DNA from 2 places in the Streptomyces sp. NPDC002092 genome. Region 1 is predicted to be linked to the other one. Evidence: riboswitches for the same ligand, from Rfam matches in the RefSeq annotation. Region 1 holds a riboswitch; the other holds the start of a gene.
The links. Region 1 has a riboswitch for glycine ahead of gcvT (glycine cleavage system aminomethyltransferase GcvT). Riboswitches for the same ligand answer to the same signal wherever they lie in the genome.

Region 2: linked by a shared signal. The riboswitch ahead of gcvP (aminomethyl-transferring glycine dehydrogenase) and the one ahead of gcvT (glycine cleavage system aminomethyltransferase GcvT) in region 1 are both predicted to bind glycine.

What each region holds. Positions count from the first base shown of each region.
Region 1 covers NZ_JBSFDG010000028.1:46,367-50,796, forward strand. Annotated here, with positions in the region: gene glyA (serine hydroxymethyltransferase) at 1-690, opposite strand, end outside; gene gcvH (glycine cleavage system protein GcvH) at 705-1,082, opposite strand; gene gcvT (glycine cleavage system aminomethyltransferase GcvT) at 1,212-2,330, opposite strand; glycine riboswitch at 2,375-2,475, opposite strand; glycine riboswitch at 2,476-2,574, opposite strand; gene ACWCRD_RS40930 (AAA family ATPase) at 2,764-3,468, shown strand; gene ACWCRD_RS40935 (enhanced serine sensitivity protein SseB) at 3,551-4,345, shown strand.
Region 2 covers NZ_JBSFDG010000017.1:9,409-13,838, forward strand. Annotated here, with positions in the region: gene ACWCRD_RS33550 (DNA polymerase IV) at 1-855, shown strand, start outside; gene ACWCRD_RS33555 (PRC-barrel domain-containing protein) at 907-1,284, opposite strand; glycine riboswitch at 1,398-1,493, shown strand; gene gcvP (aminomethyl-transferring glycine dehydrogenase) at 1,670-4,430, shown strand, end outside.

The DNA of each region.
Region 1 (4,430 bases):
CGTCTTGTGGGTGGTGGAGGTGACCACGTCGGCGTGCTCGACCGGGTTGGGGTGCAGCCCGGCGGCCACCAGCCCCGCGAAGTGCGCCATGTCCACCCACAGGTAGGCGCCGACCTCGTCCGCGATCCGGCGGAACTCCGCGAAGTCCAGCTGCCTCGGGTAGGCCGACCAGCCGGCGATGATCACCTTGGGGCGGTGCTCCTTGGCCAGCCGCTCCACCTCGGCCATGTCGACCAGACCGGAGTCGTCCACGTGGTAGGCGACCACGTTGAACTGCTTGCCGGAGAAGTTCAGCCGCATCCCGTGGGTCAGGTGCCCGCCGTGCGCCAGGTCCAGGCCCAGGATGGTGTCGCCGGGCTGGGCCAGCGCGAACAGCGCGGCCTGGTTGGCGGAGGCACCCGAGTGCGGCTGCACGTTGGCGTACTCGGCGCCGAACAGCTCCTTGAGCCGGTCGATGGCGATCTGCTCGGCGACATCGACGTGCTCGCAGCCGCCGTAGTAGCGCCGGCCCGGGTAGCCCTCGGCGTACTTGTTGGTCAGGACCGAGCCCTGGGCCTCCATCACCGCGAGCGGCGCGAAGTTCTCCGAGGCGATCATCTCGAGGGTGGACTGCTGGCGGTGCAGCTCGGCGTCGACCGCGGCGGCGATCTCCGGGTCGAGCTCATGCAGGGGCGTGTTCAGTACGGACATGCGTCTACGGCTCCTCAGCCGGCGTTCTGGGCGGTGTACTCGTCGGCGGAGAGCAGGTCGGCCGGCTCCTCCGTGACGCGGACCTTGAAGAGCCAACCTCCCTCGAAGGGAGCCGAGTTGACCAGGGACGGGTCGTTCACCACGTCCTCGTTGATCTCGGTGACCTCACCGGTGACGGGGGAGTACAGGTCGCTGACCGACTTGGTCGACTCCAGCTCGCCGCAGGTCTCACCCGCGGTCACGGCGGAGCCCACCTCGGGAAGCTGGGCGTAGACGACATCGCCGAGCGCGTTGGCCGCGAACTCCGTGATGCCGACCGTCGAGACGCCGTCCTCGGCGGCCGACAGCCACTCGTGCTCCTTGCTGTAACGCAGCTGCTGGGGGTTGCTCATGGCCTGAATTCTCCTGTACGCGGTGGAGTGCTGATGAAGGGGGGAGTGCGGAAAACGCATGTGAGCAGCGAAAATGTGCGCGGGGTCACGTCCGGGGACGGAGCCCCCTCGCCCAGTCTCGGTCAGTGTCTACTTCTGCCGCTTGTAGAACGGCAGCGCCACGACCTCGTACGGCTCGTGACTGCCCCGGATGTCCACGCCGACACCCTCGGTGCCCGGCGCCGCATGCGCCGCGTCGACGTAGGCCATCGCGATCGGCTTGCCCAGCGTGGGGGAGGGGGCACCGGAGGTGACCTCGCCGATCACCTCGCCGCCCGCGACGACGGCGTACCCGGCGCGCGGGACCCGACGGCCCTCGGCGACCAGGCCGACGAGGACGCGCGGCGGGTTCTCCGCAGCCCTGGCGGCCGCCTCCTGGAGCGCCTTGCGCCCCACGAAGTCGCCCTCCTTCTCGAACTTCACCACCCGGCCGAGCCCGGCGTCGAACGGCGTGAGCGAGGTGGACAGTTCATGCCCGTACAGCGGCATGCCCGCCTCCAGGCGCAGGGTGTCCCGGCAGGACAGCCCGCAGGGCACCAGCCCGACAGGCGCTCCGGCGTCGGTCAGCGCCTGCCACAGCTTCTCGGCGTCACCGGGGGCGACGAACAGCTCGAAGCCGTCCTCGCCGGTGTAGCCGGTGCGCGCGATGAGGGCGGGGACGCCGGCGACGGTGCCGGGCAGGCCGGCGTAGTACTTGAGGCCGTCGAGATCGGCGTCGGTGAGCGACTTCAGGATGCCGGGGGACTCGGGGCCCTGCACGGCGATCAGCGCGTAGCTGTCCCGGTCGTCGCGCACCTCGGCGTCGAAGCCGGCCGAACGCTCCACCAGCGCGTCCAGCACCACCTGCGCGTTGGAGGCGTTGGCGACGACCATGTACTCGCTGTCGGCGAGCCGGTAGACGATCAGGTCGTCGAGGATGCCGCCGTCGGCCCGGCAGATCATCGTGTAGCGGGCCCGGCCGACGCCGACGGAGGCGATGTTGCCGACCAGGGCGAAGTTCAGGAGCTGTGCGGCCTGCGGGCCGGTCACGGTGATCTCGCCCATGTGGGAGAGATCGAAGAGCCCGGCCTTCGTCCGCACGGCGAGGTGCTCGTCGCGCTCGGAGCCGTAGCGCAGGGGCATGTCCCAGCCGGCGAAGTCGGTCATCGTCGCGCCGAGCGAGCGATGCAGAGCATCGAGCGCGGTGTGACGGGGTTCGGTGCTGCTCATCGGACGGTCGTCTCCCAGGCAGAGTGCATGACGGGCGAGGTCGTTCCTCCCCATCTGTCATCGGAACCTGAGAGGTTCGCCATGAAGTCATGGCTTGCACCTTGGGTGGGGCCACCGGATCCGGTGGCCCGCTTTTCAGATGTGCCTCGCCCGCGCGGTAACGGGGCCTGAGAGATTCAAGGGAGGGACTTGCTCCTTCGGCGCCCGGCAGACTCGGCTGCCAGGACTCTCCCGCGCGGATTCAAACGGCCGGTATGCAGTTGCGCGCACATCATTGCACGCGCCCCCTCCTCCTCGGCACCGCCTCTTCGGCACCTCCTCTTTGTGACCGGGCTGTGGCCGGAACCGAACACAACCACGAGACGCCGTGCATTACCTTCCCTTTACAAAGAGTGGGGAGAAGCTTTCCTGACCCCCAGGAAGGACGATCACGGTGAACAGGACCACGGTGTACGCCACGACCTCGGCCGTCGCGCTGCCCAAGCAGCCCACGGCCCCGGCCCAGGACGCGTGCGGTGCCTTCCCCCATGCTCGGCTGCGCTCGCGCGGGGGGACCCCCACGGCACCCGTGGTCCGCGATCTGCGCGACCGCTCGGGGTACAGCCCGCACGCCCTGCTCTTCGGCCCCCGTGACCTGGTGGTGGTCACCGGCCTGCCCGGCAGCGGCAAGTCCACGCTGATGGAGCGCGCCGTCCGCGGCATCCGCATCGACTCCCAGGACGCCCGCGACCGCTGGGAGGCCCGCACGCCCCGCTTCCTGCCCTACGCGCTCTACCGGCCCCTCGTCCGCCTCGCCCACTACGCGGGACTGCGCCGCGCCCTGCGCAGCGGCGAAGGGGTCGTCGTGCACGACTGCGGTACGCAGGCCTGGGTGCGCGGCTGGCTGGCCCGCGAGGCCCGGCGCCGCGGCGGCACCCTGCATCTGCTGCTGCTCGACGTCACGCCCGGCACGGCTCTGGAGGGCCAGCGCGAGCGCGGCCGCGGCGTCTCGCGCTACGCCTTCCTGCGCCACCGCACGGCAGCGGCCCGGCTGATCCGCGCGGTCGAGCGGGGCGACCTGCCCGAGGGCGTCGGCTCGGCGGTGCTGCTGGACCGGGACGCCGCGGACGTCCTGCGCAGAATCGGTTTCACGGGGTGACGCACGGCCCAACCCCTTTGTCCCTCCCACCCGCTAGCCTTTCCAGCCACAGCAGTGGTTCTCAGCAGGCGGTCGGACACAGATGGACTTCGCAGCGGATCTTCCCGCGGACTTTCCCTTGCAGGCGCACCCCCATCCGCACGGCGGATGGCCCGGCAACGAGCTGGAGGAGGTGCTGTCGGCCTCCCTCGGCATCCCCTCGGCGGGCGGCCGGATCCTGGAGGTGCTCGGCCGCAGCTTCGTCTGGGTGCCGCTGCCGAACGGCGGCGACCTGAACAGCGGCCCCCTCGACCTGCCCACGCTGGAGATCGAGGGCCAGGCCTATGTGCCGGTCTTCAGCTCCGAGGAGCAGTTCCGGCAGGTGGTCGGCTCCCACATGTCGTACACGATCGCCCCGGCCGTCGAGTTCGCCCGCGGACTGCCCCCGCAGGTCGGCCTCGCGGTGAACCCGGACGGCGTGGTCGGCATCCCGCTCCCGCCGCCCGCCGTCGCCGAACTGTGCCGCGTGGGCCGCACCCCGCTGGACGGCCCCGCAACCGGCGGCCGGGTCAAGCTCTTCGAGCCGGACTGGCAGGACGACCCGATCGACTTCCTCGCCGCGGCCTCCGCCGAGTTCGCCGGGACAGGAGTGGTCGTCACCGCCCGCCGCTGCCTCGCCGCCATCGAGACGGCGGACCCGGTGATGTTCGTGGGCGTCGAACTCTCCCAGCGGGAGGGCGACATCAGAGCCCTCCCCCTGGAGGCCCTGAGCCGGGCCATCACCCAAATCCCCACCCAGTGGCCCGTCAACCTGGTCCTCCTGGACGTGACGGACGACCCGGTGGCGACCTGGATGCGGGAACGGGTACGCCCTTTCTATACGAGGGACCACCTGTAGAGCGCCGCGAGGGGCAGCCGCCCTCAAGGGGCGCGGGGAACTGCGCGACAAGCCACGCACGACCTGCACTCGCCGACGAACAACA
Region 2 (4,430 bases), on a different contig from region 1:
GGGACCGAGCGGGCCAAGCTCGGACCGATGTCGGTGCGGATGCTGCCGGGGGTGGGGCCGGCCACGGGGGACCATCTGCGGCGGGCCGGCATCACCACGGTCGACGAGATCGCCGAGGCCGGTGAGGACGAGCTCGTCCGGCTGCTGGGAAAGGCCCATGGACACGCGTTGTACGCCATGGCGCTGGCGCACGACGACCGGCCCGTGGTGGCCGAGCGGGAGGCCAAGTCGGTATCGGTCGAGGACACGTACGACGTGGACATCCACGACCGGGTGAGGGTGGGGCTGGAGGTGCAGCGGCTGGCCGACCGGTGTGTGCGGCGGCTGCGAGGTGCGGGTCTTTCGGGGCGGACCATCGTGCTGAAGGTGCGGCGCTACGACTTCTCGACGCTGACTCGTTCCGAGACGCTGCGCGGGCCCACGGACGATCCGGCGGTGGTGCGGGAGGCTGCCGCCCGGCTGCTGGACTCGGTGGACACGACAGGGGGTGTGCGGTTGCTGGGGGTCGGGGTGAGCGGGCTGGCCGACTACACGCAGGAGGATCTGTTCGCGCAGGCCGCGGGGGACGGCGCGGAACATCTGGCGGACGAAGCGGACGAGGAGCCCGCCGAGGAGCAGAAGGTGGTTGTCGAACGGCGGTGGCCGGCCGGGCACGATGTGCGGCATGCCGAGTTCGGGCACGGGTGGGTGCAGGGAAGCGGGCTCGGGCGGGTGACCGTGCGGTTCGAGACGCCGGATTCGGAGCCCGGGCGGGTGCGGACGTTTCGCACCGATGATCCTGAGCTGGAGCCGGCGGACCCGTTGCCGTTGGTGGCGGCGAGACCCGGAGCCTCCGTGCACGAAGTCGGCGCCTGACGGGGGAGGGCGCTGGTCCGCGCGGGGGCCGGGGCGATCCAGGCGACGGGCCTAGGCGTCCGCGTCCTCCGTGCCCGCGAGCTTGCCGAAGTCATGGTCCGGGAAGGGGGACGGAGCGGGGAGGTCCAGGCCGTAGTGGTGGTAGAGCTGAAGCTCCTGTTCGGGGGAGAGGTGGCGGCCGACGCCGAAGTCGGGGGCGTCCTTGATGAGGGACCGGTCGAAGGGGACGTGGAGGGTGCCTTCGATCAGTTCGCTGGGTTCCAGGGGGACGAATGCGTCCCGGGAGAACAGGCCGGTGCGTATGGCCGCCCACTCCGGCACGCCGGTCGCGTCGTCGAGGTAGACCTCGTCGATGGTGCCGAGCTTGGTGCCGTTGCGGTCGAACGCCTTGCGGCCGATCAGGTTGCGCGGATCGATGTCGGTCTGCACGGGCCCTCCACTTGGTCGCAACTCATCCGTAAGCACTACAAAAGAGCAGATTGGTGATGGCGGCCACTCGAACGATCGGATGGTGTGCTCGCTGGTAGGCTGACAGCGGCTGCTGACCCCGTGCGGGAGAGTCCTCCAGACATCATCGGAGGCGCCGAAGGAGCAAATCCTCCCCGGAATCTCTCAGGCCCACGTACCGCGCGGACGAGGTCACTCTGGAAAGCAGGGCGGGTGTCGATGGCTTCCGCTCTCACCGACGGTGAAAGCCGGGCGCCCTCGGGTGTCCCGGTGAAGCTCTCAGGTTGAGATGACAGAGGGGGAGGCCGTCCGGGTACCCGTGCCGTGGTGCCCCTCGAAGGTCGTGTCAGACCAGGAGGCCTCCGCAATGACCGCCCATCGCATTCCGCTCTCCGAGCTCGAACAGGGAATCCCGTTCGAGCAGCGCCATATCGGGCCTGATCACGAGGCGCGGGCCAAGATGCTCGCACATGTCGGATATGGCTCGCTGGACGAGCTGACCGCCGCCGCGGTGCCGGATGTGATCAAGAACTCGGATGCGCTGGAGCTCCCGGGTGCGCGTACCGAGGCCGAGGTGCTGGCCGAGCTGCGGTCGCTCGCCGACCGGAACCAGGTGCTCGACTCCATGATCGGGCTCGGGTACTACGGGACCTTCACTCCGCCCGTCATCCTGCGCAATGTGATGGAGAACCCGGCCTGGTACACGGCCTACACGCCCTACCAGCCCGAGATCTCCCAGGGGCGGCTCGAGGCCCTGCTCAATTTCCAGACCATGGTCGCCGACCTGACCGGGCTGCCCACCTCCGGTGCCTCGCTGCTCGACGAGGGGACGGCCGCCGCCGAGGCGATGGCGCTGTCCCGGCGCATGGGCAGGAACAAGAAGGGCCTGTTCCTGATCGACGCGGACGTGCTGCCGCAGACCATCGCCGTGATCGAGACCCGTGCCGAGCCGACGGGTGTGGAGGTCGTGGTCGCCGACCTCGGCGACGGCATTCCGGCCGAGGTCGCCGGGCGGGAGATCAACGGCGTACTCGTCCAGTACCCCGGCGCCTCCGGCGTCGTACGCGACATCAAGCCGCTCATCGACCAGGCGCACGAGCTCGGTGCGCTCGTCACTGTCGCCGCCGACCTGCTGGCGCTGACGCTGCTGAAGTCGCCCGGGGAGCTCGGCGCGGACATCGCGGTCGGGACCACCCAGCGCTTCGGTGTGCCGATGGGCTTCGGCGGGCCGCACGCGGGCTACATGGCGGTGCACGAGAAGTTCGCGCGCAGCCTGCCCGGCCGGCTGGTGGGCGTCTCCGTGGATGCCGACGGGCACAAGGCCTACCGGCTCGCGCTGCAGACGCGGGAGCAGCACATCCGGCGGGAGAAGGCCACCAGCAACATCTGCACGGCCCAGGTGCTGCTCGCCGTCATGGCGGGGATGTACGCCGTGTACCACGGCCCTGAGGGGCTCAAGGCGATCGCGCGGCGCACCCACCGGTACGCCACCATCCTTGCCGCGGGCCTTCAGGCCGGTGGGGTCGAGGTCGTGCACGGCTCCTACTTCGACACGCTCACCGTGCGGGTGCCGGGCCGCGCCGCCGAGGTGCTGGCCTCCGCTCGTGAGAACGGAGTCAACCTTCACCTGGTCGACGCCGACCACGTGTCGATCGCCTGCGACGAGACCACCGCACGGGCCCAACTGGGCGCCGTGTGGACCGCGTTCGGGGTCGAGGGCGACATCGAGGCGCTGGACGCGGCGACCGAGGACTGCCTGCCCGCAGGACTGCTGCGCACCGACGACTACCTCACCCACCCGGTCTTCCAGGAGCACCGCTCCGAGACCGCGATGCTGCGCTACCTGCGCAGGCTCGCCGACCGTGACTACGCGCTCGACCGGGGCATGATCCCGCTGGGCTCCTGCACCATGAAGCTCAACGCGACCACCGAGATGGAGCCGGTCACCTGGCCCGAGTTCGGGCAGCTGCACCCCTTCGCGCCGGCCCAGCAGGCGCAGGGCTACCTCACCCTCATCCGTGAGCTGGAGGAGCGGCTCGCCGAGGTCACCGGGTACGACAAGGTGTCCCTGCAGCCCAACGCCGGATCGCAGGGCGAGCTGGCCGGACTGCTCGCCGTACGCGGATATCACCGGGCCAACGGGGACGAACAGCGGACCGTGTGTCTGATTCCGTCGTCCGCGCACGGTACGAACGCCGCCAGCGCAGTGATGGCCGGGATGAAGGTCGTCGTCGTGAAGACCGCCGAGGACGGCGAGATCGACATCGAGGACCTGCGGGCGAAGATCGAGCAGTACCGCGACGAGCTGTCGGTGCTGATGATCACGTACCCCTCCACGCACGGTGTGTTCGAGGAGCATGTCGCCGACATCTGCGCGCAGGTGCACGAGGCCGGCGGGCAGGTGTACGTCGACGGCGCCAACCTCAACGCCCTTGTGGGGCTCGCCAAGCCGGGGCACTTCGGCGGTGACGTCTCGCACCTCAACCTGCACAAGACCTTCTGCATCCCGCACGGCGGCGGCGGGCCGGGCGTCGGACCGGTCGGTGTGCGGGCGCACCTGGCGCCGTATCTGCCGAACCACCCGATGCAGCCGGCCGCAGGACCGGCGACGGGCGTCGGGCCGATCTCCGCGGCTCCCTGGGGCTCCGCGGGCATCCTGCCGATCTCGTGGGCGTACGTCCGGCTCATGGGCGGCGAGGGGCTGAAGCGGGCCACGCAGGTGGCCGTGCTGAGCGCCAACTACATCGCCAAGCGGCTGGAGCCGCACTACCCCGTGCTCTACACCGGCCCGGGCGGGCTGGTCGCGCACGAGTGCATCATCGATCTGCGGCCGCTGACCAAGGCGACCGGTGTGAGCGTCGACGACGTGGCCAAGCGGCTCATCGACTACGGCTTCCACGCGCCGACGATGTCGTTCCCGGTGGCCGGCACGCTGATGATCGAGCCGACCGAGTCCGAGGATCTGATCGAGCTGGACCGGTTCTGCGAGGCGATGATCGCCATCCGTGCGGAGATCGAGAAGGTCGGGGCGGGCGAGTGGCCGGCCGAGGACAACCCGCTGAGGGGTGCGCCGCACACCGCGGCCGCGCTCGGTGGGGACTGGGAGCACGCGTATTCGCGTGAGGAGG